Regions from separate parts of the Streptomyces sp. NPDC048416 genome, predicted to be linked through region 1. Evidence: riboswitches for the same ligand, from Rfam matches in the RefSeq annotation. Region 1 holds a riboswitch; each other region holds the start of a gene.
What was found. Region 1 has a riboswitch for cyclic di-AMP ahead of ACGFW5_RS08945 (M23 family metallopeptidase). Riboswitches for the same ligand answer to the same signal wherever they lie in the genome.

Region 1 (6,888 bases):
AGGTTCGGATAGGCGGCCGGCAGCGCGACCGGCTCCTGCTCCTGGCCGTCGTAGTTGGAGGCGAAGTCGACGGTGTCCTCGTCGATCGACTCCGTCATCAGCGACGTGGCGTCCGCCATCTTGCACTCGGTGTACCGCATCGCGGCCGGCGGGTCGTCATTGCCGAGCGAGCCGAAGTTGCCGTGGCCGTTGACCAGCGGCAGGCGCATGGAGAACGGCTGCGCCATGCGCACCAGCGCGTCGTAGATGGAGGCGTCGCCGTGCGGATGCAGCTTGCCCATCACCTCGCCGACGACGCGGGCGCACTTCACATAGCCGCGGTCGGGGCGCAGGCCCATCTCGTTCATCTGGTAGACGATGCGGCGCTGGACGGGCTTCATTCCGTCCCGCGCGTCCGGCAGGGCCCGCGAGTAGATCACGGAGTACGCGTACTCGAGGAAGGAGCCCTGCATCTCGTCGACGACGTCGATGTCGAGGATCCGCTCCTCGAAGTCGTCGGGCGGCGGCGGGGTCTTCGTGCTGCGGCGGGCCATCGCGGCTGCTGCTCCTTCACGTACCGGATCGGGTCTGGATCCGACCATTGTGGACCGTCCCACTGACAACGCCGACCGCGACCCGGGAACTTCGCCAGGTGCCCGCGCGCTTGCATACAGTGGCAGGACTTCTCAACTCACGACTTCCTCCGCCAGTACTTCACACTGCGGTACTGCACATCGGATACGAAGGGACGTACATGCCCATGGGTCACACGGCCACAGCGCAAGCCGGCTCCGGCGGCCTGACAGCGACTGAGCACCGGCTGGCCAACGGCCTGCGCGTGGTGCTCTCCGAGGACCACCTGACCCCGGTCGCCGCGGTGTGCCTCTGGTACGACGTGGGCTCACGCCACGAGGTCAAGGGCCGCACCGGTCTCGCCCACCTCTTCGAGCACCTGATGTTCCAGGGCTCCCAGCAGGTGCACGGCAACGGCCACTTCGAGCTGGTGCAGGGCGCCGGCGGCTCGCTGAACGGCACCACCAGCTTCGAGCGCACCAACTACTTCGAGACCATGCCCGCCCACCAGGTGGAGCTCGCGCTCTGGCTGGAGGCCGACCGGATGGGCTCGCTGCTCGCCGCCCTCGACGAGGAGTCGATGGACAACCAGCGCGACGTCGTCAAGAACGAGCGCCGCCAGCGCTACGACAACGTGCCCTACGGCACCGCCTTCGAGAAGCTGACCGCCCTTGCCTACCCCGAGGGCCACCCCTACCACCACACCCCGATCGGCTCGATGGCCGACCTGGACGCGGCCACCCTGGAGGACGCGCGGCAGTTCTTCCGCACGTACTACGCGCCCAACAACGCGGTGCTCTCGGTGGTCGGCGACATCGATCCCGAGCAGACGCTGGCCTGGGTGGAGAAGTACTTCGGCTCCATCCCCTCCCACGACGGCAAGCAGCCGCCGCGCGACGGCGCGCTGCCCGGCACCATCGGCGGGCAGCTGCGCGAGGTCGTCGAGGAGGACGTCCCGGCGCGCGCCCTGATGGCCGCCTACCGGCTGCCCCACGACGGCACCCGCGAGGCCGACGCCGCCGACCTGGCGCTGACCGTACTCGGCGGCGGCGAGTCGTCCCGGCTGCACAACCGCCTGGTCCGCCGCGACCGCAGCGCGGTCGCCGCGGGCTTCGGCCTGCTGCGGCTCGCCGGCGCCCCCTCGCTGGGCTGGCTCGACGTCAAGACGTCCGGCGGCGTCGAGGTCCCCGACATCGAGGCAGCGGTCGACGAGGAGCTGGCCCGGTTCGCCGCCGAGGGCCCCACGGCGGAGGAGATGGAGCGCGCCCAGGCCCAGTTGGAGCGCGAATGGCTGGACCGGCTCGGCACGGTGGCGGGCCGCGCCGACGAACTGTGCCGCTACGCCGTGCTGTTCGGCGACCCGCAGCTCGCCCTGACCGCGGTCGACCGCGTCCTGGAGATCACCGCCGACGAGGTGAAGGCGGTCGCCGCGGCGACCCTGCGCCCCGACAACCGGGCGGTCCTGGTGTACGAGCCCACCGCGGCACCCGAGGCAGGCAACGAAGAGGAAGAGGCGGCCCAGTGACGGACGCTGTCGTGACCATGGAATTCCACCCGCAGCCCACCGCGGGCGCCGCCAAGCCGTGGGCCTTCCCGGCCCCCGAGCGCGGCACGCTCGACAACGGCCTGACCGTGCTGCGCTGCGACCGGCCGGGCCAGCAGGTCGTCGCCGTCGAGATCTTCCTCGCGGCCCCCCTGGACGCCGAGCCGGAGGGCCTGGACGGCGTCGCCACGATCATGGCGCGCGCCCTGACCGAGGGCACCGACAAGCACTCGGCCGAGGAGTTCGCCGCCGAGCTTGAGCGGTGCGGCGCCACCATCGACGCGCACGCCGACCACCCCGGCGTCCGGGTCTCCCTCGAAGTGCCGGTCTCCCGGCTGCCCAAGGCGCTCTCGCTGCTCGCCGACGCGCTGCGGGCCCCGGCGTTCGCCGACTCCGAGATCGAGCGCCTGGTGCGCAACCGGCTCGACGAGATCCCGCACGAGCAGGCCAACCCGGCCCGCCGCGCCGCCAAGCAGCTCTCCAAGGAGCTCTTCCCGGCCACCACGCGCATCTCCCGCCCCCGCCAGGGCACCGAGGAGACCGTCGCCGCGATCGACGCGGCCGCGGTGCGCGCCTTCTACGAGGCGTACGTGCGTCCCGCGACGACCGTCGCCGTCATCGTCGGCGACCTGTCGGGCACCGACCTCGACGCGATCCTCGCGGACACCCTGGGCGCCTGGACCGGCAACACCGCGAAGGCGCGCCCCGTCCCGCCGATCACCGCCGACGACACCGGCCGGGTCGTCATCGTGGACCGGCCCGGTGCCGTGCAGACCCAGCTGCTCATCGGCCGCATCGGTGCCGACCGGCACGACCGGGTCTGGGCGGCCCAAGTGCTCGGCACGTACTGCCTGGGCGGCACCCTGACCTCGCGCCTTGACCGTGTCCTGCGCGAGGAGAAGGGCTACACCTACGGGGTCCGCGCGTTCGGCCAGGTGCTGCGCTCGGGTCCCGACGGCGGCGCCGCGATGCTCGCCATCAGCGGCTCGGTCGACACCCCGAACACCGGGCCCGCGCTCGACGACCTGTGGACGGTGCTGCGCAAGCTCGCCGCGGAGGGTCTCAACGACACCGAGCGGGAGAGCGCCGTACAGAACCTGGTCGGCGTGGCGCCGCTCAAGTACGAGACGGCCGCGGCCGTCGCGGCGACGCTTGCCGACCAGGTCGAGCAGTTCCTGCCGGACGACTACCAGGCCCAGTTGTACGCGCAGCTCGCCGAGACCGGCACCGTGGAGGCGACGGCGGCCGTCGTCAACGCCTTCCCGGCGGACCGGCTCGTCACGGTGCTCGTGGGCGACGCCGCCCGGATCGAGGAGCCCGTCAAGGCACTCGGAATCGGTGAAGTGACCGTCGTCACGGGCTGATTGAGGCACCCGGGCGACCGGGACGAACGGGACCCCGGTGGCCATACGCCACCGGGGTCCCCCCATATGTCCGGTTTATTGGAGAGGTTGCCCGTCTGGCATGTGGCGTGCGCAACAAAAACCGGCGTCTGTTTGGTGATTGAAAGATCAGCCGTCTAGCGTCAGTCGCGCTGTCCGTCACCACCCGTCGCATCCGCGGCACCGGACAGTGATCGCCGAGTCCCCAATGGCGCGAGCCAGGGGAGCCGGGGACCCACTCAGTCCCTGGGGTGAATCGGACGCCTCCGCCCGCGGGGGAGTCCGTAGGAGACCTTCCTGCTCCGAACCCGTCAGCTAACCCGGTAGGCGAGATGGAAGGAAAGGACACCGCCTCTCCATGGCGTTCACCCGTGCCACCGGGAAACACCGCGCGCCCAGCCGGATGACGCGCCGCAGCGCGAACATCGCGGGCATCGCCACCCTCGCCACCGCCGGAGTCGTAGGCACCCTCGCCTCCCCGGCCGTCGCGGCCCCGAGCGCCGTCGCCGACACGGGCCTCAGCCAGGCCATCGTCATCGGCGACACCCTGGCCGACCAGCTGGGCGCCCAGGCCGACGCGCAGAAGGAGGCGGCCGTCAAGGCCCGGGCGAAGGCCGAGGCCGAGGCCGCTGCCCAGCGCAAGGCCGAGCAGCGGGCCCAGGAGGCCCGCGAGGCCAAGGAGCGCGCGGCGCGTGAGGCCGAGCGCAAGCGGCTCAACACCTTCGTCGCGCCCATAGCCAACAGCTATGTGTCCACCGGCTACAAGACCGGCGGATCGCTGTGGTCCTCCGGCAGCCACACCGGCATCGACTTCCACGCCGGCATCGGCACCCCGGTGCACGCGGTGGGTCTTGGCACCGTCGTCGAAGCGGGCCCCGGTGGCGCGTACGGCAACAACATCGTGATCAAGATGCACGACGGCACGTACACCCAGTACGGCCACCTCTCGGTCATCCAGGTCTCCGTGGGCCAGTCCGTGGAGCCGGGCACCCAGATCGCCCTGTCGGGCAACACCGGCAACACCACCGGCCCGCACCTGCACTTCGAGGCCCGCACCGGCCCGGAGTACGGTTCGGACATCGACCCGGTCGCCTACCTGCGCTCGCACGGCGTGAACGTCTGAGACGTCCCGACGCCCGCGGCGCCACCGCGCGCACCCCGAAGGCCCCCGGCACCCGCCGGGGGCCTTCGCCGTCCACCGGGGAGAGCGACTTGCCCCATCCAGGACGCGCGCGACGCCGTCGGCGAAGGGCGTGAGGGAGCCGCGCGGCACCCCCCGATCCGCGCCGCGACGGGACCGCGCGACGTCCCCCGATCCGCGCCGCGATGGGATCGTGCGACGTCCCCCGATCCGCGCCGCGACGGACCGCGCGGCATTTCGCGATTCGCGCCGCGACGGGGCAGCGCGACGTCCTGCGACCGGCGCCCAGGGAACGACGAGGGCCGCTGTCCCGTGTCGTGCGGGATCAGCGGCCCTCGTGCGGGTGGTTCTGCCGGATCAGACGGTCTCGGGAAGCTCTTCCAGGCCGTCGGCGACCAGCTTCGCCAGCCGGTCGAGCGCGGCGTCCGCGCCCTCGGCGTCGGAGGCCAGCACGATCTCCTCGCCGCCCTGCGCACCCAGACCGAGCACCGCGAGCATGGACGCGGCGTTGACCGGGTTGCCGTCGGCCTTGGCGATCGTCATGGGGACTCCGGCGGCCGTGGCGGCACGGACGAAGATGGACGCGGGGCGGGCGTGCAGGCCCTCGGCCCAGCCGACGTTGACGCGGCGCTCAGCCATGGTGTTGCCCTTCGAAATCTCTGACGGTTGTCTAGACCAGTCTCTCATGGGGTGCGCGGTGCTCCTGCCGACCCTCGGCCCCGGTGCGCCGCCGGTCGCTCCTTGCCACCTTGCCCCGCCCCGTACGGGCCCGCGACCCGTACGCTTCCGGTATGACGACGGCGTCCGACCCCGCGTACCCGGCCCACTGGGAGGCCGACGTGGTGCTCCGCGACGGCGGCACCGCGGGCATCAGACCCATCAACCCCGAGGACGCCGACCGGCTCGTCTCCTTCTACGAGCTGGTCTCGGACGAATCGAAGTACTACCGCTTCTTCGCCCCCTATCCGAGGCTGTCCGCCAAGGACGTCCACCGCTTCACCCACCACGACTACGTCGACCGGGTCGGCCTCGCGGCCACCGTCGGCGGCGAGTTCATCGCGACCGTCCGCTACGACCGGATCAACGCACAGGGCCGGCCGTCCTCCGCGCCCGCCGACGAGGCCGAGGTCGCCTTCCTCGTCCAGGACGCCCACCAGGGCCGGGGCGTCGCCTCCACCCTCCTCGAACACATCGCGGCGGTCGCCCGCGAGCGCGGCATCCGGCGGTTCGCCGCCGAAGTGCTCCCGGCGAACAACAAGATGATCAAGGTGTTCACGGACGCCGGCTACCAGCAGAAGCGGTCCTTCGAGGACGGCTCGGTCCATCTCACGCTCGACCTTGAGCCCACCGCCGAATCGCTCGCCGTGCAGCGGGCCAGGGAACACCGCGCCGAAGCGAGGTCCGTGCAGCGCCTGCTCGCGCCCGGCTCGGTCGCGGTCATCGGCGCCGGCCGCGCCCCCGGCGGGGTCGGCCGCACGGTCCTGCGCAACCTCCTGGACGCCGGTTTCACGGGAAGCGCCTACGCGGTGAACCGGGCGCTCGGACCGGAACAGCGCGAACTCGACGGCGTGCCCGCCTTCCCCTCCGTCGGTGCGATCGGCGAACCGGTCGACCTGGCGATCATCGCGGTGCCCGCCGAACGGGTGCCGCAGGCCGTGGCCGACTGCGGCGAACACGGCGTCCAGGGCCTCGTCGTCCTCGCGGCCGACTACGCGGAGAGCGGCCCGTCCGGCAGGGAGCGCCAGCGCGCCCTGGTGCGCCAGGCCCGCTCGTACGGGATGCGCCTGATCGGCCCCAACGCGTTCGGGATCATCAACACCGCGCCCGACGTGCGGCTCAACGCCTCACTCGCGCCCGAGTCGCCGGCCGGGGGCCGGATCGGCCTTTTCACCCAGTCCGGCGCCATCGGCATCGCGCTCCTGTCCGGTCTCTACCGGCGCGGCGCGGGCCTGTCGACGTTCATCTCGTCCGGCAACCGCGCGGACCTCTCCGGCAACGACTTCCTCCAGTACTGGTACGAGGATCCCGAGACCGACGTCGTCCTGCTCTACCTCGAATCCATCGGCAACCCGCGCAAGTTCACCCGCCTGGCCCGGCGTACGGCGGCCGCGAAACCCGTCGTCGTGGTCAAGGGCGCCCGGCACAGCGGTACGACCCCGCCGGGGCACGCCGTCCCGGTGAGCCGGGTGCCGGACGCCACGGTCTCGGCGCTGCTGCGCCAGGCGGGCGTCATCCTGGTGGGCACGGTCACCGAGCTCGTCGACGCGGGT
Region 2 (6,888 bases), on a different contig from region 1:
GGGCGGGTTTGCCATCCTGAACACCCCCGTGCGCCGTCATTGCCCGATGTCCTCGTTCCACAATGCGCGGTGTGTCGCGATGAACTGCGTCATCATGCTCACGCATTCCGGGTCGTCGAGCACCACGATGTCCACTCCGTGCCCGGCCAGCCATTCCTGGCCGCCCCGGAATGTCTCGTCCTCACCCACGATGACACGTGCCATACCGAACTGCCGTACAAGGCCGCTGCAATACCAGCAGGGGGACAGCGTGGTCACCATGGTCGTGCCCCGATAGGACCGCTGCCTTCCCGCGGCACGGAAGGCGGCGGTCTCCGCGTGCAGGGAAGGATCGTCCTGCTGTACGCGCAGATTGTGACCGCGCCCCAGGAGTGTGCCGTCGGCGCCGTAAAGCGCGGCGCCGATCGGGATGCCGCCTTCCGCGAGGCCTGCCCGCGCCTCTTCGAGGGCCGTCGCAAGCCATCGCGCGGCCAGGTCCCGCGTCATGGGCTGCACGTGCCGCTCCCCCGTCCCGGTGGCGTGTCCACTCCGCGCGGCTCCGCGCCGTCCTGATGACGTGTCCGGGCGTCCCTGCGCCCCCGCGCCCGGTCCCCGGTCGTGCCGTTCCGGCCGTTGCGGTAGACGTGGTGGTCGTCGATGACGTCGTGGCGCCGGAAGGCGGCCGCGAGATCGGCACCGCCGAGCACGAGGTCTCGACCCGCTTGCGCCTTGAGCGCTTCGCTCTCCTCCACCACGGCCTCGCGCTTGACGGTGGTGTTCCAGTCGGCCTTCTGAAGGGCACTCACCCACGAAAAGATACGCCGCTCGGCACCCGCCTTGGCCGGAGCGACGCCCCGAGCCCCCGGCCGAAGAGGTCGCCCTGCGCCTGCACCCGGCGCTCATCGGTGTGGGTGAGCTTTCCGTACGCGTGGGTCAGCGTCCCGCCGACCGGCTTCGCGCGGGGCTGCTCGCAGGTGCCTGACAGAGAGAGCCGATCAGGCCCGGCAGCCGACTCTCGTCGAGGTAGCGGGCCATGCGTCTCAACTCCGTTGCGGGTGAGCGTTGTTCACCGGCCGCATTGAGCAACTGCTCACGCCCCACGGCCCGTTGCTCACGCACAGCGGTGTTGGCGACGGGGTCGGCGACTCGGCGGACGTTCCCCACGTGAGCCCCTTGGGTAGCGGGACGCCAAAACGGGCCCTACGTGCTACCACCGGTGGGGTCGTGGGGCGAAGGCACAACAGGCAGCCAGCAGGGCACGGGCATCGGCCGCAGCGATCAGGGCCTCCCCCGTCCACCATGAAGGACCGTGCCGCCCCCGCGAAGCAACGGGCTTTCGGTCAGGGCCTGTTGGCGCCAGGCGCCGGGGGCGCCACCAGGGTGCGGGCCGCCTCCTCGACCGTGGCGGCCGGCCGGATCAGACCGTCGAGTCCGCCCGCCGCGAGGACCCGGAGATGCCAGGGTCGTACGCACACCACACCGAGCCGGCCGCCGCGCTCGCGGATCCTGCGATGGGCCCGGCAGAGCAGGGTGAGGGCGGCACAGTCGAAGAAGTCCACGGCCCGCAGGTCCACGATCACGCGGGCGCCGGGCGGCTGTGTCGCCGCGTCGAGATGGCGCCGCACGTCGGGCGCGGTGGCCAGGTCGACCGTGCCCAGGACCTCGACGACCGTGGCGCCCCGCATGAGGTGGGTCCTGGCATTGCGGCATCGCTCCGGGAGAAGCCCCGGCGATGCGGGGGCCGGTACGGATGGCCGAGCGGTGGTTCCCATGGCAGCAGCTCCCGGTCCAGCAAGGACCCCCGCCGGTACGGAGGTGCACGGTCATCGGGCAGTCACCGTGGTCCCGGGGTGACGCACTACCACCCTAGGAAAAGGCCCGCATGCAGAAACGTACAACCTTCAAATTGTTCACCCCGGGGGGTGAACGGAATTTGCGGCGGCCCCGTTTGAACGCCCCAAGCGGGGTGCGGGGCCCTCGCGACGGCCGCGAGACGCCGGAGCGAACCGCGCCCGGCAGACGGCCGGTGGGGGCCGTACTGCCGGGCGGGCGGCGCCGGGGCGACCCGGACACCCTGCCTGCGGCCGGGAGGAGCGCCCGGCCGCAGGGGCTGTCTCAGAGACTGCCTCAGTAGGCGCCGAAGACGTTGTCGATCGACCCGTACGTCTTGGCGGCGTAGTTGCACGCCGCGGTGATGTTCGCGATCGGGTCGTAGAGGTCCGTGGACGTGCCCGGCACGTGGAACGCCGCGAACGTGGGCTGGATGACCTGGAGGAGACCCTTGGAGGGGGTGCCGGCCACGGCGTTGGAGTCCCAGTTGTTGATGGCCAGCGGGTTGCCCGAGGACTCGCGCATGATGTTGCGGTAGATGCCGTCGTACGTGCCGGGGATGCCGTGCTGGGCCATGACGGCCAGCGACTGCTTGATCCAGCCGTCGAGGTTGTTGGCGTACGACGTCGTCGTCGCGGCGGTCAGGGTGGTCGACCGTGCGGAGCGGTCCGCGCGGTCGTCCGAGGCATCCCGCGCAGCAGGGGCAGCGGCCGCCTTGGCCGGACCGCTCAGGGTGAGCCGGAGACCCGGGTGGATCACGGCGGGGTTGCCGCCGATGACGCCCCGGTTGTCCTGGTACAGCTGCTTCCAGCCGCCGCTCACGTGGAGGGTGTCGGCGATCTTGGCCAGCGAGTCACCCTGGACGACGGCGTAGCTCGTGGCCGCCTTCGCCGTCGTGACCGGCTGGGCGGCAGCGACGACGCTCGCCACGGTGGCCGAGTGGACCGTCGCGGGAGCGGCGGTGGCGGTGGTCGCACCGATCACCGGCATGGCGAGTACGGCACCGCCGGTGCCGGCGGCGGCGAGGCCCCGGGTGAGCGAGTTGGACTTGGGGCGGCGGTGCTTGCCCTTTGCAGGCATGGTGATGTCCTCTCCTTCGCCTGCGAGGTGAGCTGTCGGGTTCGGACGGGAGATGTCCGGTCGTGCTGCACACGACTTCACCCCAGCCGTTCCGGAATCCGGACCGGCGGCTTACCTGGGTCCCCCGCTCCTGCCATACGTGTGTGGGAGGTTCCGGACGGTGGCAGGATTCGGCGTTCCATCCGGATTGACGGTGAACGTAAACGAATGGACCGAGGAGAAACAAGGTGGGAATTCAATGAAGGCCGCCCGGGATATTGATCCACCGAAATCGGCACGCCTCCGTCGCTTGATCGAATTCCTCAACTCTCTTGTAAACGAACGGAAATGGCCCTGCGGACTCCACTGACACACCGTCCGGTGAGTGACCCAATTCACTTGCCCTTCGGGGAACCGTACGGGCTGGTATCAAAAGTGGTGAGGTTCGCCCAATAGCCCCAATTGGGACATTGTCCCGGCCGTGACAGGAAATCCCATAGCGTTCCATTTCGGACACAAGGGCATATTGCCGTGCACCCGGTGCCCTGCCCGGGCGACAAAGGTGGCGCTGCTGCCCGGGCACCAAAGCGGCGCGGCCCCGCCGTCACTTCGAGATCATGCTCACGGCCCGCACACCGGGGTGACCGTGGCCCTCGGAGCCAGGGCACTAGGGGGTGTCTGGTGGATCAGGGTCGGTCAGGGTGCGGCGCCTGGTGCGGTGCATCGCAAGGCGCCGGAACGTCGTGATAGCGGAGCTATCGGGGCGTTTCGGCAACGCCGCGAGGTGCCGTGCCAGGCGCCGCACCCCCGGCCATGATCCACCAGACACCCCCTAGGCCTCGATGTCGCGCTGATCGACTGGGTCGGCGACGCCCGGACCGGCGCCCAGGTGCGCGAGCGGCTGACTGCGCGGGGTGTCGACTTCGCCCCGCCGATCTCCCCGGCCGGCACAGATCTCCTCCACACCTGGGACGGACTGGCCGACCACCACCGGGAGTTCGCCCTGTGTACGGCGCCCGGGGTCACGGTCCCTCGTACGGGAAAGGCTTCTGGCGGCCGGTCAGATCGCCTGAGACCATCTCGGAATGCGCTGCGTAACATCACGAACGGTCCATCAGAACCACCCTTCCGTGCCGGACCACTCGCAACACGACCGAGGATGAACATGAACGACATCAATGAATTCAAGAACATTTCCCCGACCACGCTCGCCGACCTTCTGGGACGCGAGCAGGTCATGGATATCGGAATTCGCCCTCTCTGGTCCCCCATTCCGCGCCTCGCCGGGCCCGCGTTCACGGTCCGCTGTCCCGCGGGCGACAATCTCATGCTGCACGCGGCCATCCACCGCGCCGAGCCGGGTTCGGTCATCGTCGTCGAATCGGGCGATCTGGACTACGCGCTCGCCGGTGGCAACGTGTGCGCCGTGGCCCAACGCCGGGGCGTCGCCGGGTTCGTGGCCGACGGGCTCATCCGTGACCTCGCCGAGGTGCGCGAGTTGGGCTTTCCCGTCTTCGCCCGGGGCGTCATTCCCGTCCCGGGGGCCAAGAAGGCCGTCCGGCCGCTCAACGCCCCGGTGCGCTGCGGCGGAGTGCTGGTGGAGGCGGGCGATCTCGTGGTGGCCGACGAGGAGGGGGTCGTCGTCACGCCGCGGGCCCGTGGGGAGCAGGTGCTCCTCGACGCCCGGCGCAAGCTCGCCATGGAGGCCGACGAATCACTCGACGCGTGGGAAGCGGCGCACCGTGGCCGCATCGACGAGCTCCTGAAGCAGGGCGGCTTCGAGGGCTGAGCGCACACGCGCCAACTGGGCGTCTGGCGCGGTCCGTTGAGGGCCAGGTGGGGGTGTCAGCGGTCGGTGCGCCGACGATGCTCGCCATCCACCGCGCCCCCGGGCCGGCCGGTCCGTCGGGCCGGCCGGGCGGCGAACGGCGGCGGGGTCAGACCGTGCCCACCTCACGCACGAGTTCCAGACTCAGGACGCGGTCCAGGTGGGCGAAGGTCTCGAACTTGGCGCCCTCCGGCACCTCGGGCGCCGTCTCCAGGTCCTCCAGGAGGTGCAGCACGGCGGCGGTGTCGAGCCGGCTGTCCAGAGCGGCGCGGGCCGTGCTCTTGAGCTCGGCCGGGATCGGTTTCGACGGCTGCCCGGCCCAGGTCGCCACGGCACGCCGCCAGCGGCCCAGCGTGCGGGCGGCGTCGCCGATCTCCTCGGCAGTGGCCGTGACCGGCTCCTCGTAGGGCCGGCGCAGCAGCAACAGACGTAGCGCCAGGGGATCGAGGTCGTCGAGCGGGGGCAGATCGGCCTCGCCGATCCTCAGGCACGCGGTGTTCACACCCTCGTACGTACCACTGGTGAGATGGACGTCCGGCGGGCCGCCGAGTCCTTCGGTGACCTCGTCGAGGCCGCCCTCGGCGTCGGCCGGGCGGATGTCGGCGGCCGCCGTGGGCCACACCGGGCCGGTCCGTCCCACGAGGACCGCCCGGCCACGCAGTTCGACGACGCGCGCCAGCACGTCCGCGATCAGCAGCACCCGCAGGGCGGTGCCCGGGTCACCGTCGGCGGGGGCATGGGCGCAGACGCGCAAGGGGCCAGGTCCGGCGAGTTCATCGACGATTCGCAGCACGTCGCCGAGCCTAGGGGCTGCGGCGCGCTGTGGACACCGGTGAGCGCCCGCCCGTACGCGGGATGTCGTCCCGGACTTCGCCGTCCGCACCCCGGCTTCCGGTCACCGGGCCCTCGCGCCTCAGGCCAGCAGAGGCTTCAGGGCGCCGCTTCGCAGCCGTGTGACGAGCGGCGCCGCGTAGCGGCGCGCCGACCACGTCACCGCGAACGCCACCACCGCTCCGACCACGAACGCGACCAGCACGTCGTGCGGGTAGTGCGCTCCGACGTACACCCGGGAGGCGCCCATCGCGAGCGCGGCCAGCGTGGCGACGGCGCCGAGCCTGCGGTCGACGAAGAACAGGGCGACGGCGGCGGCCGCGGCGACCGTGGTGTGGTTGCTGGGGAACGCGTAGTCGTCCAGGGGCGGGCACTTCTCGATCAGGAAGTCGTGCGGCAGGGCGCGGCAGGGGCGCGGCTCGGTGAACACCGACTTGACCGCGTCGTTCACCGCGTAGGCGAGCACCATCGCGACCGGCGCGGCCAGCGCCGCCGCCATCACCGACGCGTCCTTGCGCCGTGCCGCCCACCAGCCGACGAGCATGAACACCGCGAACAGGGCGACGCCGTAACTGGTGTAGGCGAACACCGGGCCGTTCAGCCAGTGTGTGTGCCGGGCGAAGTCGGTGATGTCGCCGTACAGGCCGCCGTCGATGGACGCTCCGTCCAGGGCCTGCGTCGTAACGGTGGAACTGGTCATGGGGTGGGGTTCTCCGGAGGTTGGGCGGGCAGCGCGCGCTCGGCTGCCGTCGCGGCGGGTCCACGAGGGGGCCTGCGCGTGACGGCCGGGCGGCGGTCGGGCGAATCTTCAGGGGCTCCGTGAATGTCTACAGGCTCGTAGACGTAAAAGAAAGCCGATCGGTTGCGCGGGTGCGCCGGGCGGCGGCTCGCCGGGCGGCGTGTGGGGCCAGCCGGCAACCCGGTGGCAGCCCGCCTCGCCCCCGAGCGGCGCCCCGGTGACGACTCACCTCGCCCCCACGCGGCCCCCCGGCGGTTCCGCCGCCGCCCGGGGGTCTCAGGCGGGGTCTCAGGCCCAGAGGGCTTCGGCGAGCGTCACGCCCATGAACACCGCGCCGAGACCGGCGACCACGCTGACCACGACGTTCGCGGCGGCGTAGAACTTCGCGCCGTCCTCGGCGAGCCGCAGCGTCTCGTAGGAGAACGTCGAGTACGTGGTCAGTGCTCCGCACAGGCCGGTGCCGACGAACAGCTGCACGTGCGAGGACGCGGCGCCCGCGCTGACCGCGCCGGTGAGCACGCCGAGGATCAGGCAGCCCACGACGTTGACCGTGAAGGTGCCCCAGGGAAAGACGCTGTCGTGCCTCTTCTGCACGGTCAGGTCGGTCAGGAACCGCAGGGGG
Region 3 (6,888 bases), on a different contig from region 1:
CGCCGCAGGTCAAGCGCTTGCACGTGTCCCAGGCGTTGCGACAGGACATCGTGACGGAGACGGTGTCGGCGGCGCCGGCCATGACGAGGAAGGCCAAACCGACCCACGGGTTGGGCGGCAGTCCGAACAGCGTCAGCGAGTCGCCCCAGGCGGCGGATCCCCTTGGCTGCTGGGTGCGGGCCCGCATGCGCATCTTCAGCCCGTCCGGCGTTTGAGGACGAGCGCCGTTCAGGCGCGGCGGGGTGTGGGGCGGAGCGACAGGGTGTTGGTTGCGCTCCTTGGCTGCTGGGTGCGGGCCCGCATGTGCATCCTCAGCCCGTCCGGCGTTTGAGGACGAGCGACCTCAAGGTGCGAACGGGGTGTGGGGCGGAGCGACAGGGTGTTGGTTGCGCTCCTTGGCTGCTGGGTGCGGGCCCGCATGCGCATCCTCAGCCCGTCCGGCGTTTGAGGACGAGCGACCTCAAGGCGCGTTCGGGGTGTGGGGCGGAGCCCCAGGGGGTGGGGCGGGGGTGGCCCGGGCGCGGGATACGGTCGGGGCGTGCAGGACGACGCCCCCCTTCCCCCCGCCCCCGAACTCTTCACCTGGGAGTTCGCCACCGACCCCTACCCCGCGTACGCCTGGCTCCGCGAGCACGCCCCCGTGCACCGCACCCGGCTGCCCAGCGGGGTGGAGGCCTGGCTTGTGACGCGGTACGGGGACGCCAAGCAGGCCCTCGCCGACCAGCGGCTCTCCAAGAACCCCGCCCATCACGCCGAGCCGGCCCACGCCAAGGGCAAGACGGGCATTCCGGGTGAGCGCAAGGCCGAGCTGATGACGCATCTGCTCAACATCGACCCCCCGGACCACACCCGCCTGCGCAGGCTCGTCTCCAAGGCGTTCACACCCCGTACGGTGGCCCAATTCGCGCCCCGCGTGCAGGAGTTGACGGACCAGCTCATCGACGCCTTCGCGGCGAAGGGCGAGGCCGACCTCATCCATGAGTTCGCCTTCCCGCTCCCCATCTACGCCATCTGCGACCTGCTCGGCGTCCCGCGCGAGGACCAGGACGACTTCCGCGACTGGGCCGGCATGATGATCCGCCACGGTGGCGGGCCGCGCGGTGGCGTCGCCCGCTCGGTGAAGAAGATGCGCAACTACCTCGCCGAGCTCATCCACAAGAAGCGCGAGAACCCCGGCGACGACCTCATCTCGCGGCTCATCGAGGCCAGCGACCACGGCGAGCACCTGACCGAGAACGAGGCCGCCGCGATGGCCTTCATCCTGCTCTTCGCCGGGTTCGAGACGACCGTCAACCTGATCGGGAACGGGGTGTACGCCCTGCTGCGCAACCCCGGCCAGCGCGAGCGCCTTCAGGCCTCGCTCGACGCGGGCGAGAGCGACCTCCTGGAGACCGGTGTCGAGGAACTGCTGCGCTACGACGGCCCGGTCGAGCTCGCGACGTGGCGGTTCGCGACCGAGGCGCTGACACTGGGCGGCCAGGACATCGCGGCCGGCGACCCCGTCCTCGTCGTGCTCGCCGCCGCCGACCGCGACCCGGAGCGCTTCGAGGACCCGGACACGCTCGACCTCGGCCGGCGCGACAACCAGCACCTCGGGTACGGCCACGGCATCCACTACTGCCTCGGTGCGCCGCTCGCGCGACTGGAGGGACAGACCGCGCTCGCGACTCTGCTGCGCCGCCTTCCTGACCTGCGCCTCGCGGTGGAACCTGACGATTTGCGCTGGCGCGGCGGGCTCATCATGCGTGGACTGCGCACCCTGCCGGTCGAGTTCACACCGCCCGCGGACAACCGGAATTCCGCCGTCACCTGACACACCGTCAAGACTGTGACTTTTACGTGATCGCGGTGCCATCGACTTGTGACAGGCGTTCGAGTACGGCTACGTTCACCGTTCATTCGGCTCAGCAGTCACACGGAAGGCCTTCTTCATGCGCTCCGGGAATGGACGGCATCGTCGACCCCGCCAGGCACCCGCCCTCGTCGTAGCGGCAGGAGTGACCGGGTCCGCCATCGCGCTGCCCCTGCTCGCCGCGACCGGCGCGAGCGCCGCGGACGCCGGCACCTGGAACCAGGTCGCCTCCTGCGAGTCCGGCGGAATGTGGAGCGCCGACTTCGGCAACGGTCTGTACGGCGGGCTCCAGCTCTCGCAGGCCACCTGGGAGGTGTACGGCGGCAACGAGTACGCCCAGCGCGCCGACCTCGCGAGCCGGGCGCAGCAGATAGCCGTCGCCGAGAACGTGCTCACGGCCAAGGGCCCGAGCGCCTTCGCGAGCTGTGGCACCAGCGCCGGGCTCGCCAAGGGCGGCGGCTCGGCGAACGTCGATCCGGGCGTGCCGGACGCGCCGGACGGAACGGCGTCGTCCCTGCCGTCCATCCCGGGCGTCCCCACCGCCCCCGCGACCGGGACGCCCGACGCCACACCGACGCAGGACGGCACCGGCCAGGCCACGCCGTCCACGGACGCATCGAAGCCGAGCGGGCCGGCCAAGTCCGCCACCCCGTCCGCCTCCACGTCGGCGAGCCCCGGCAAGCACCGCGGGACGCCGGCGCCGGAGGAGAGCACGGGCGCCACCGCGCCGCAGACGCCGCCCGCCCGGACCGGCTCCGCCGCCGAGAACGGCGCGGGCGACTCGACGGACGGCCGCGACGCGGGACGGCACGCCTCGCGAGGTGACGGCGCCTCACGCGAGACGGGCAACACGCCTGCGGCGAGCGGCGCCTACACCGTCCGGCCCGGCGACAACCTCTCGGTCATCGCCGACGCGAACAAGGTCCAGGGCGGCTGGCCCGCGCTCTACCACGCCAACGAGCAGCTGATCGGCACCGACCCCAACCTGATCCTGCCTGGCCAGAGCCTGGACCTGAAGGACGTGACGGCCGCCAGGGCGACCCCGGGCGCCACCTCGGCGACCCCGGACGCCACCTCGGGCTCCGCCCCGGCCACCACGGCGGACTCCACCCCGAACTCCACCCCGAAACAGGGTTAGTTCGAGGGCGTATGTCCGTTCTGTGCAAGTGAGACATGGGTCTCTTCGCCTCAACTGGCGTGTCCTGTCTGCCCGGTCCGTCCGTCCCGCCCCTCACCTGCGGAAACATCCCTTCTGTAACCGCAAGTAAGGGGGATTTCTCCCCGATGTGCGTCTTTGAACATTGGCGGGGCGTGTGTTTTCGTCGGACTCGCTCGTCACCGCGAGCCCCGTCAGCCGAGCACGCCGAATCCTGCCGTCGGCCGATGGGAACAGTCGACGCTTATGCGCCGTAGGCAGGAGCGGGGGACCCAAGGTAAGTGCCGGGCCCGGCAGTTCGACAGGACTGCCGAGAACGGCTTGGGGTGAAGACGGGCGCATCGACGCTCGGCCGGGCAGCTCACGCCCGAACCCGACAGCTCACCTCGCAGGCGTCGGTGAGGAGAACTCCATGCTGCTTTCCGGCAAGGGCAAGCACCGCCGCCCGTCCAAGGCCGTCCGTGTCGCCACGCTGGCCGGTGTCACCGGTGCCGCTGTCGCCGCCCCGCTGATGGCGGCCGGCTCCGCCAGCGCCGCCTCCGTGCAGACCTGGGACGCCGTCGCCCAGTGCGAGTCCGGCGGCAACTGGTCCATCAACACCGGCAACGGTTACTACGGTGGCCTCCAGTTCTCGAACTCCTCCTGGGCCGCCGCCGGCGGCACCCAGTACGCCTCGCGCGCCGACCTGGCCACCAAGGGTCAGCAGATAGCCGCCGCCGAGAAGCTGCTCGCCATCCAGGGCCCGGGTGCCTGGTCCTGCGCCGGCGCCGGCAACTTGACGTCGGGTGGCGCCAAGGCCGACGTGGACACCTCCGGCTCGTCCTCTTCCTCCTCGAAGGCCGCCAAGCCCTCGAAGCCGAAGAAGCAGGCCCAGCCGCAGCAGAAGTCGCAGAAGTCCGAGCGCACCGAGTCCGCGCCGGCCAGCCGCAGCGAGCAGCGCAGCGAGCCGGTCAAGCAGGGCGACGGCGAGTACACGGTCAAGTCCGGCGACACCCTCGGCACCATCGCGAACGCCAACGGCGTCAAGGGCGGCTGGGAGAAGGTGTTCGACCTGAACAAGGACATCGTCAAGGACGCGAACCTGATCTTCCCGGGCCAGAAGCTCCACCTCGGCTGAGTCCGGCCGACCCCCAGGCCGCCCCGGCCCGGCGCGCGTTCCCCCGTACGCGCCGGGCCGGGGCTTCGCCGTTACCGGGCAGTAGTGTTGTGGTCCTTTGCCCGGGAATCCAGGCCATTGGGCCCTTTTTCGTCCCAGGACGCGGGCACCCGGCCGGTCTGGGCCCCGGAGCCGGTTAGGCTCTTGTCGCAAGGCGAAGCGACCCCGCATGTCCCTTGCACTGCTTGCGTCACATCTAGCGTCACATCCCAGAAGGAGATGCTCGTGCCGTCCATCGACGTCGTCGTAGCCCGGGAAATCCTGGACTCCCGAGGCAACCCCACGGTCGAGGTCGAGGTCGGCCTCGACGACGGCAGCACCGGCCGTGCTGCCGTCCCGTCGGGCGCCTCCACCGGTGCCTTCGAGGCCATCGAGCTTCGTGACGGCGACCCCAACCGCTACGGCGGCAAGGGTGTCGAGAAGGCCGTCCTCGCCGTCATCGAGCAGATCGGCCCGGAGCTCGTCGGCTACGACGCCACCGAGCAGCGCCTGATCGACCAGGCCATGTTCGACCTGGACGCCACGGACAACAAGGGCTCGCTCGGCGCCAACGCCATCCTCGGCGTCTCGCTCGCCGTCGCGCACGCCGCCTCCGAGGCCAGCGACCTGCCGCTGTTCCGTTACCTCGGCGGCCCCAACGCGCACCTGCTGCCCGTCCCGATGATGAACATCCTCAACGGTGGGTCGCACGCCGACTCCAACGTCGACATCCAGGAGTTCATGATCGCCCCGATCGGCGCGGAGTCCTTCTCCGAGGCCCTTCGCTGGGGTGCCGAGGTCTACCACACGCTCAAGGGCGTCCTGAAGCGCAAGGGCCTGTCCACCGGCCTCGGCGACGAGGGCGGCTTCGCGCCGAACCTGGAGTCCAACCGCGCCGCCCTCGACCTCATCCTTGAGGCCATCAAGGAAGCCGGTTACGCCCCGGGCAAGGACATCGCGCTCGCGCTCGACGTCGCCGCCTCGGAGTTCTACAAGGACGGCACGTACGAGTTCGAGGGCAAGTCCCGCTCGGCCGCCGAGATGACCGAGTACTACGAGGAGCTTGTCTCCGCGTACCCGCTGGTCTCCATCGAGGACCCGCTGTACGAGGACGACTGGGCCGGCTGGAACACCATCACCTCGCGTCTGGGTGCCAAGGTCCAGATCGTCGGTGACGACCTGTTCGTCACCAACCCCGAGCGCCTGGCCCGCGGCATCGAGGAGGGCTCCGCCAACGCCCTGCTCGTCAAGGTCAACCAGATCGGTTCGCTGACCGAGACCCTGGACGCCGTCGAGCTGGCCCAGCGCAACGGCTTCAAGTGCATGATGTCCCACCGCTCGGGCGAGACCGAGGACGTCACCATCGCCGACCTCGCCGTCGCGGTGAACTGCGGCCAGATCAAGACCGGCGCCCCGGCCCGCTCGGACCGCGTCGCCAAGTACAACCAGCTCCTGCGCATCGAGGAGATCCTGGACGACGCCGCGGTCTACGCCGGCCGCTCCGCGTTCCCGCGCTTCAAGGGCTGAGCAGCATCACCGGCTGAGCAGCGTCACCGGCTGAGCAGCATCAACGGCTGACGCCCTAGGGGGTGTCTGGTGGATCATGGCCGGGGGTGCGGCGCCTGGCACGGCACCTCGCGGCGTTGCCGAAACGCCCCGATAGCTCCGCTATCACGACGTTCCGGCGCCTTGCGATGCACCGCACCAGGCGCCGCGCCCTGACCGACCCTGATCCACCAGACACCCCCTAGCCAGTCGTCCGTACGTCCCCGGCCGCGGTCCCGTACCGTGTCCGGGGACGTACGTGTGTGACGGGGAGGCGGGACAGCGATGGGCAACGACGCCAAGGTCAAGGACCGCGACCGGTTCTCCACCGCGGCCCGGCTCAAGGTGCTCGGCGAGCAGACGGCGGCCCGCGTCTACCGCTCGCAGAGCAGACGGCAGGCCCGCCGCTCCCGGCTCACCGGCCGCGCGGCGCTGCTCGCCCTCGTGATGTGCTCGCTGATCGTGGCGCTCGCCTACCCGATGCGGCAGTACGTCTCGCAGCGCGCCGACATCTCCGACCAGCGGCGCAAGGCCGCCGACGCGCAGAAGTCGGTCGAGAAGCTGCGCGACGAGAAGGCGCGTCTCCAGGACGACGCGTACATCGAGCGGCTGGCCCGCGAGCACCTGCACATGCAGTTCCCCGGGGAGACCGCCTTCACCGTCGTCGACCCGGAGGCGGCCGCCAAGCACCGTGAGGACAAGGGCGCGACCGGCCGCGCCTGGCACTCCAACCTCTGGGACGGCGTCGACAAGGCCGACCGTTCCGCCCACTGACCACCGCTAGCGATAGAGACACCCCCAGGCATGGAAACGCCCCCGCCCCAGACCGACCGCACCGAGCCCACCGACGCGGACATCGCCGCCTTCAAGCAGCAGCTCGGCCGCCCGCCGCGCGGTCTGCGCGCGATCGCGCACCGCTGCCCCTGCGGCAACCCGGACGTCGTCGAGACGGCCCCGCGCCTGGAGGACGGCACGCCGTTCCCGACGACGTACTACCTCACCTGCCCGCGCGCCGCCTCGGCGATCGGCACCCTTGAGGCCAACGGCGTCATGAAGGAGATGACGGAGCGTCTGGCGAGCGATCCCGAACTCGCCGCCGCCTACCGCGCCGCGCACGAGGACTACATCGCGCGCCGCGACGCCATCGAGGTCCTTGAGGGCTTCCCGAGCGCGGGCGGCATGCCGGACCGGGTCAAGTGC
Region 4 (6,888 bases), on a different contig from region 1:
CGGAGCGCCACCTCCCCGACGCCCCGGCCGCCGGGGGTGTGTGCGCCCAGTAGTCTCGCGTGCGCGATGAGTCATGGTGGGCCTCGCGGGATGAGGGAGGGGGCGAGGTGGTGAGTGGGCACGAGTGGGGGCGCGGGCGCGGCGGGGCGACGGGCGGGTGCGGAACGTGGCGGAGGGTGCGTGCCGTGCTGCTCCCGCTCGTGCTCTGCGTACTCGTCCTGGGTGGCTGCCAGGAGCCGGGCGGGAAGGGCCCCGGGCCCGGACCCCGGCCCGTGCCCGCCGGCCGGCGGGTGCCGGTCCGCCCCTCGGCGGTCCCCGCGGGCTGCCGCCCCGAACGCGGCGGCTGGGCCGAGCCGCCGTGCGTGCCGGATCAGGGCGTCGTCCACCACCGCCACACCAGGGGAACCTGCCCCCGTACGCGTCCGGGCCCGCAGCGCTGCCGCCGCGCTTGACCGGGTGGGACGGCGGACGTGTCCGGGCCCGCAGTGCTGCCGCCGCCCTCGACCGCCCGGGCCGAGCCCCTGGTGAACCGTGCGAGCCGACGAGCCCTGGTGGACCGTGCGGGCCGAGCCCCTGGTGGACCGCCCGGGCCGAGCCCTGGTGAACCGTGCGGGCCGGCCCCGAGCGGGCGGGGTTCGTGCCCCCGCGCCCGTACTGATCCGCCGCGCCCGACGCCCCGCTTGGGCGCGTCCGAGTCGACGTCGGGGCCGGGACGGGGCAGTCTGGACGGGTGCGGCAGCGAGCAGAAGGCGACGGGCGCCTGGTACGGGCGCTACCCGTACTCCTCGTCGTCGTCGGCTTCGCCTTCGACGCCTCGACCCCGCCCGACCTGACGGCCGCCGCCCTCTTCGCGGGCGCCCCGGTCGCCGCGGCCCCGTTCTACTCGGGCCGTGGCACCGCCGCCGTCGGCATGGGCTCGGTGCTCGCCGTCGTGCTGCTCTGGTTCATACACGACCTCCCCAACCTCGGCGAAGGCGCCAGCGAGCTGTTCACCGTGCTCACGGTCGGCGCGCTCGCCCTCGTCATCAACAGCATCCTGCGCCGCAGTGGTGAACGGCTCGCATCGGCCCGTGTCATCGCCGAGACCGCGCAGCGCGCCGTGCTGCCCACGCCCGCGTCCCGCATCGGTGGCCTGCACGTCGCCGCGCGGTACGAGGCGGCGCAGGCGGACGCGTTCATCGGCGGAGACCTCTTCGCCGTGCAGGACACCCCGTACGGGGTCCGGCTCATCGTCGGCGACGTCCGCGGCAAGGGGCTCCAGGCGGTCGAGGCCGTCGCCGTGGTGATCGGGGCGTTCCGGGAGGCGGCCGAGCAGGAGTCCTCCCTGGAGGCGGTGACCCAGCGCCTGGAGCGGGCGCTGGCCCGCGAGGGCACCCGGCGCGACCGGCTCGACGCGGTCGAGGGGTTCACCACGGCGCTGCTCGCCGAGATCCCGCGCGGCGACGGCACCGTACGCACGGTGAACCGGGGCCATCCCGAGCCGTTCCTGCTGCACCCGGACGGATCCCTGGACGCGATCGTGCCGGCCGAACCCGCACTGCCGCTCGGCATGTCGGACCTCGGCGTGTGGCCGGACCGGGCCGAGCTGCGCCCCTTCCCGCCCGGTTCGACGCTGCTCCTTTACACCGACGGGCTCTCCGAGGCGCGCGACGCCCAGGGCATCTTCTACAACCCCGGCGCACGGCTGCGCGGCGCGATCTTCCCCGGCCCGGACGAGGTCCTGGACGCGCTCGTCGACGACGTACGCCGCTACACGGGCGGCGGCGCGAGCGACGACATGGCGCTGCTCGCGGTGGCCCGCCCGGCCGAGGGCCAGCCCGAGCGGCGGCGCACGGTCCGGATCGTGAAGTAGGGCCGCCGCCGTGGCGCGGGGTCACGGTGGGTGCGCGAAGGGTCTCCCTGCGCATAACAATTGACACTCCGTCAGAATGCGGGTGCGGCGGGTGTGGCTCCGAGGGGGCGTGAACTCGACCGGTTTGCCCCGGCAGTGGGCGCTAAGTCCGGGCCATGGCCGTTAACGATCAGTGGGGAACGGCTTGGAATCAACCCCCGCCTTCTATTAACGTTCGATAACGCAGCGCGGTCGTACCAGCCGTCGCCAAGGCGGCACCGTGCGCATGCGCCGAATCCCGCAAGGGAGCCGGGGGACCACCAACTTGGGGCGAATCGGGCATCCGCCATGGGCGCTCGTAGGAGACCTTCCTGCTCCGAACCCTCCTCCAGGGCCCTAACGGCCTAGGGACCCCCACCGCTGACCCGGTAGGCGAGAAGGAAGGAAAGGAGCGCCTTCGTGGCGTCCAACGACCCTGCTCTCGACACTCCCCTGCCTCCTGGGGCCGCGCTCTACGGGGACGCGCCCGGCGAGGACGAGAGCTGGGAGGAGTGGGACCCGACCGAGGAGTCCGTACGCGCGGTTCGCGGCCGGCACCGGGTGGCCAAGCAGCGCGGCGGCCTCGCCCGCAGCTCCACCGTCCTCGGCGTGGGGGTCATCGCGGCGGTCGGCGCGGGCGGCATGGCCACCGCGCAGAGCAAACCGCCCGTCTCCATATCCCTGCCCGACTCCCTCGCGGGGAGCCTGCCCGACCTCGGCTCGCTGCCGGGCGTCGGCGCACTCCTCTCGCACGGCGGTACGGGAGCGGACGCGCACGGCGGTACGGGAGCGGACGCGCACGGCGGTACGGGAGTGGACGCGCACGGGGACGCCTCCAAAACCGCGGCCGCCGAGGCCGACCGGAAGATCGCCGCTGCGCCGCTGAGCATGGCCGGGCTCTCCACCAGCGAGGCCGAAGGGGGCGCCACCGACGCCGGGGAGGCACTGCGCGCCCGGATCCTCCAGCAGGCCGGGCAGCAGAAGGCCGCGGCCGTCGCCGAGGCGAAGGCCGCCGCGGAGAAGGCGGCGGCCCAGAAGGCCGCGGCCGAGGCGAAGGCCAAGCAGGAGGCCGCCAAGGTCCAGGCCGCCGCCGAGGCCGCGAAGGCCGCCGCCGAGAAGAAGGCGGCCGAGGAGGCCGCGGCGAAGAAGGCGGAACAGGCGCGGCTGGCGGAGCTGGCCGCCGAATACTCCCTGCCGGTGGGCTCGTACACGATCACCTCCACGTTCGGCGAGGCCGGCTCGATGTGGTCGTCCGGCCACCACACCGGCCTCGACTTCGCCGCGCCCACGGGCACCCCGCTCAAGGCGATCCACTCCGGGACGGTCAAGTCGGCGGGGTGGGCGGGGGCGTACGGGTACCGGACGGTCATCACGCTCGAGGACGGGAGCGAGCTCTGGTACTGCCACCAGTCGTCGATCGCCGTCGGCGCGGGGCAGAAGGTGACGACGGGGGAGGTCGTGGGGCGGGTCGGTGCGACGGGGAACGTGACGGGGCCGCATCTGCACCTTGAGGTGCATGCGCCTTCCGGTACGGGGATCGATCCGATGACCTGGCTTCGGTCCAAGGGGCTCAAGCCGTGACGGTGTGACGGTGTGACGCCGGTGCGGGTGCCGTCGGTGCCGGTGCCGGTGCCGGCGCCGGTGCGGGTGCCGGTGCCAGTGCCGGTGCGGGTCGTGGGTGGCTTGGCTGTCTCGCAGTTCCTCGCGCCCCCGAATCCCCGTCGCTTTTCCCGTTGTTCCGCGTGTCTCTGGAGGGGCTGCCAGGAGAGGGCGAGGCGCGGAATACCTGGCCCCGTGCGGGAGTTGCTGTCGCCATGACCTCTCTTCGTGCGCTCGGCAGCTCCGATCTCTCCGTGTTTCCCCTCGCCCTCGGCGGCAACGTGTTCGGCTGGACCGCCGACCAGGACCAGTCGTTCGCCGTCCTGGACGCCTACACCGCCGGTGGGGGCAACTTCGTGGACACCGCCGACGCCTACTCCAAGTGGGCCCCCGGCAACTCCGGCGGCGAGTCCGAGACGATCATCGGGAAGTGGCTGGCCGCGCGCGGCAACCGGGCCGACGTGGTCATCGCCACCAAGGTCGGCGCCCACCCCCGTTACGAAGGGCTGGCCGCGACCACGATCAAGGCCGCCGCCGAGGAGTCCCTGCGCAGGCTCGGCACGGACTACATCGACCTGTACTACACACACTTCGACGACACCTCCGTGCCCGTCGAGGAGATCGTCACCGCGCTCGACCAGCTGGTGCGCGACGGCAAGGTCCGCGCGATCGCCGCCTCCAACATCACCCCCGAGCGGCTGCGGGAGTCCCTGGACTTCTCCGACCGCGAGGGCCTGGCCAAGTACGTGGCGCTCCAGCCGCACTACAACCTGGTCTCCCGCGGCACCTACGAGGGCGTGCTCCAGGACACCGCCTCGCGCGCGGGTCTGGCCGCCGTGCCCTACTTCGCACTCGCCTCCGGCTTCCTCACCGGCAAGTACCGTCCGGGCCAGGCCGTGGACAGCGCGCGGGCGACGGGCGCGGGCAAGCATCTGGAGACCGAGCGGGGCCGCAAGGTGCTGGCCGCGCTCGACCGGATCGCCCAGGAACGCGACGCCGAGATCGCCACGGTGGCGCTGGCCTGGCTCGCCGCGCGACCCACCGTCGCCGCGCCCATCGCGTCGGCCCGCACCGTCGAGCAGGTCCCGGCGCTGCTCGCGGTCGCCGACCTGGAGCTCACCGACGCGCAGCTCTCGGAACTGACCGCCGCGTCAGCGTAGCCGCGTCAGCGTAGATAGGGGTTGTGGGGGCCGCGCCGCGCCGGGTCCCCGGCCGGGCCCGGCTGCCCGTACGGGGCGTACTGCGGGTGCGGGGCGTGCTGGGGGTGCGGGGCGTACTGCGGGTGTGGGACGTACTGCGGGTGCGGAACGTACTGCGGGTGCTGGGTGTACGGCTGCGGCGGGCCCGGCTGCGGGGGCATCCAGATCCGGCCCGACGCTCCCGCCGCGTACAGCAGCGCCGGGCCTGCGACCGGCTTGCGCTCCCACAGATGGTGGAGCAGCTCCTGCTCGCGTGCCGCGAAATCGGGCCCGGGACCCGTGGCGCCCGCGCTGCGGTAGGCACGGTGGCGCAGGAAGGCGAGGGCGGTCGCGAACGCCTCGTACTCGGCGACCGCACGCGCCGCCCGCTTCCCGCCGAAGCGGTGGTGCGCGAAGTCCCGGGCCGTCGCACGGGCCCGCATCGAGGACAGCGCCAGCGGCTCCACCGGCCCCAGCCAGCCGGCCGCGGCGTACGCGGGCAGCTCGGCGGCGACCGTACGCAACTCGCGCTGCCGGCTCCAGATCGCCAGCCAGGTGAGCAGCCCGAACACCGGCACCATGACCGCCCCGTACACGATGTAGAACCCGTACACCCCGAACAGGGCCGAGCTGTTCCACAGGGCGTGCATGCCCATCGCGAGCACCAGGCCGAGCAGCGGGAACGCGGTGCGGCGCAGCCGCCTGCCGGGCGGCGAGAGCGCGGCGAGGCCGAAGCCGATGCCGGTCAGGACGGTGAACAGGGGGTGCGCGAACGGGGACATGACGACCCGCACGAAGAAGGTCGCGGCCGTCGTGGACGTCAGGCCCGCGCTGTGGCTGGCCTGGTCCTCACCGAACGCGTTGCCCAAGTACAGGATGTTCTCGGTGAACGCGAAGCCGGTCGCGGTGAAACCGGCGAAGACGACACCGTCGACGATGCCCGTGAAGCAGCGCCTCCTGAAGAGGAACAGCAGCAGGACGGCCGCCGCCTTCGCGCTCTCCTCGACGATGGGCGCTATGACGCTCGCGCCCAGGTGATCGGCCGAGGAGGGGTCGGCGGTGGCCGTGGCTATCCACCGGGTCGCGAACGAATTGGCGATGATCGCCACCAGGGCGGCGGCGCAGGCGCCCCACGCCAGGGCGAACAGGAGATTGCGCCACGGGCCGGGGTCGACGCGGTCGAGCCAGCGGAACGCCGCCGCGAGCAGCGGCACCGGAAGCACCGCGAGCCCGAGCCCCACCAGGAACCCCTCGGTGCCCGTCTGTTCCCGTACGAGCGCGAGGATCACCAGGCCGCACAGGGCGAGCAGGGTGATCAGCGCGCCCGCGCGGACCGCCTTGGAACGCCAGAAGTCGCGGCGCGGCCGGTAGCGCCACTTCGACCGGTCCGGCGGGACCTTGTCGAACCGGGGCTCGTCCGCGCACGCCGGGACCGGCCGGGCCGCGACGGCCTGGCCGGGCTGCTGGGGCGCCTGCCCGGGGTGCGGGCGGTGCGGAAGCGACTCGAAGGACACGGGACGACCCTAACGAGGGTCACTGACAATCCGCGACGGCGCCTGCACTACCCGCTGTGTGCGCCGGGCCGGCGGGGCCGGTACGTCAGCCGTGTTCGCCGGCCTCGCCGCGTGCGGCCTGTTCTCCATGCTCGACCCGGCGGAACAGCAGGTCGTGGACCACGTGGCCCTTGTCCAGGCCCTGGCCCTCGAACCGGGTCAGGGGGCGGAACGCGGGCCGCGGCGCGTAGCCGCCGCCCTCCACCGTGTTCGCGAAGTCGGGGTGCGCGTCGAGGACTTCCAGCATCTGCTCGGCGTAGTCCTCCCAGTCCGTCGCGCAGTGCAGTACGGCTCCGGGCTTCATCCGTGTCGCGGCGAGCGAAAGGAACTCGGGCTGGATCAGGCGGCGCTTGTGGTGCCGCGCCTTGGGCCACGGGTCCGGGAAGTACACGCGGAGCCCGTCCAGGACCTCGGGCTCCAGCATCTCGCGCAGCAGGATGATGGCGTCGCCGTTGGCCACGCGGATGTTGTTGAGGCCGCCCCGTTCGGCGAGGCCGAGGAGGTTGCCCTGGCCGGGGGTGTGCACGTCGACGGCGAGGATGCCGGTGGCCGGGTCGTCGGCGGCCATCTGCGCGGTGGCCTCGCCCATGCCGAAGCCGATCTCCAGGACGACGGGGAGGCCGTCGAACAGCTTCGCCAGGTCGACCTTGGCGAGCCCGTCGATGTCGAAGCCCCACACCGGCCACAG

Region 2: it holds a riboswitch for cyclic di-AMP, as region 1 does, so the genes downstream of both, ACGFW5_RS28415 (transglycosylase SLT domain-containing protein) here and ACGFW5_RS08945 (M23 family metallopeptidase) in region 1, are expected to answer to the same signal.
Region 3: it holds a riboswitch for cyclic di-AMP, as region 1 does, so the genes downstream of both, ACGFW5_RS29110 (transglycosylase family protein) here and ACGFW5_RS08945 (M23 family metallopeptidase) in region 1, are expected to answer to the same signal.
Region 4: it holds a riboswitch for cyclic di-AMP, as region 1 does, so the genes downstream of both, ACGFW5_RS11465 (M23 family metallopeptidase) here and ACGFW5_RS08945 (M23 family metallopeptidase) in region 1, are expected to answer to the same signal.

Annotation. Positions count from the first base shown of each region.
Region 1 covers NZ_JBICXU010000005.1:146,614-153,501, forward strand. The annotation lists gene ACGFW5_RS08930 (DNA topoisomerase (ATP-hydrolyzing) subunit A) at 1-533, opposite strand, end outside; gene ACGFW5_RS08935 (M16 family metallopeptidase) at 740-2,077, shown strand; gene ACGFW5_RS08940 (M16 family metallopeptidase) at 2,095-3,459, shown strand; cyclic di-AMP (ydaO/yuaA leader) riboswitch at 3,663-3,822, shown strand; gene ACGFW5_RS08945 (M23 family metallopeptidase) at 3,836-4,600, shown strand; gene ACGFW5_RS08950 (HPr family phosphocarrier protein) at 4,976-5,257, opposite strand; partial or broken gene ACGFW5_RS08955 (GNAT family N-acetyltransferase) at 5,410-6,888, shown strand, end outside.
Region 2 covers NZ_JBICXU010000029.1:71,233-78,120, reverse strand. The annotation lists gene ACGFW5_RS28430 (nucleoside deaminase) at 37-486, opposite strand; gene ACGFW5_RS28425 (hypothetical protein) at 483-785, opposite strand; gene ACGFW5_RS28420 (anti-sigma factor antagonist) at 1,320-1,751, opposite strand; gene ACGFW5_RS28415 (transglycosylase SLT domain-containing protein) at 2,107-2,889, opposite strand; cyclic di-AMP (ydaO/yuaA leader) riboswitch at 2,892-3,075, opposite strand; gene ACGFW5_RS28410 (RraA family protein) at 4,034-4,657, shown strand; gene ACGFW5_RS28405 (hypothetical protein) at 4,806-5,489, opposite strand; gene ACGFW5_RS28400 (phosphatase PAP2 family protein) at 5,610-6,227, opposite strand; gene crcB (fluoride efflux transporter CrcB) at 6,555-6,888, opposite strand, start outside.
Region 3 covers NZ_JBICXU010000031.1:35,190-42,077, reverse strand. The annotation lists gene ACGFW5_RS29120 (cytochrome P450) at 539-1,813, shown strand; gene ACGFW5_RS29115 (transglycosylase family protein) at 1,932-2,990, shown strand; cyclic di-AMP (ydaO/yuaA leader) riboswitch at 3,248-3,418, shown strand; gene ACGFW5_RS29110 (transglycosylase family protein) at 3,421-4,125, shown strand; gene eno (phosphopyruvate hydratase) at 4,384-5,670, shown strand; gene ACGFW5_RS29100 (septum formation initiator family protein) at 5,974-6,462, shown strand; gene ACGFW5_RS29095 (DUF501 domain-containing protein) at 6,493-6,888, shown strand, end outside.
Region 4 covers NZ_JBICXU010000006.1:312,517-319,404, forward strand. The annotation lists gene ACGFW5_RS11455 (MerR family transcriptional regulator) at 1-53, shown strand, start outside; gene ACGFW5_RS11460 (PP2C family protein-serine/threonine phosphatase) at 731-1,852, shown strand; cyclic di-AMP (ydaO/yuaA leader) riboswitch at 2,111-2,281, shown strand; gene ACGFW5_RS11465 (M23 family metallopeptidase) at 2,291-3,451, shown strand; gene ACGFW5_RS11470 (aldo/keto reductase) at 3,685-4,629, shown strand; gene ACGFW5_RS11475 (PrsW family glutamic-type intramembrane protease) at 4,635-6,161, opposite strand; gene trmB (tRNA (guanosine(46)-N7)-methyltransferase TrmB) at 6,247-6,888, opposite strand, start outside.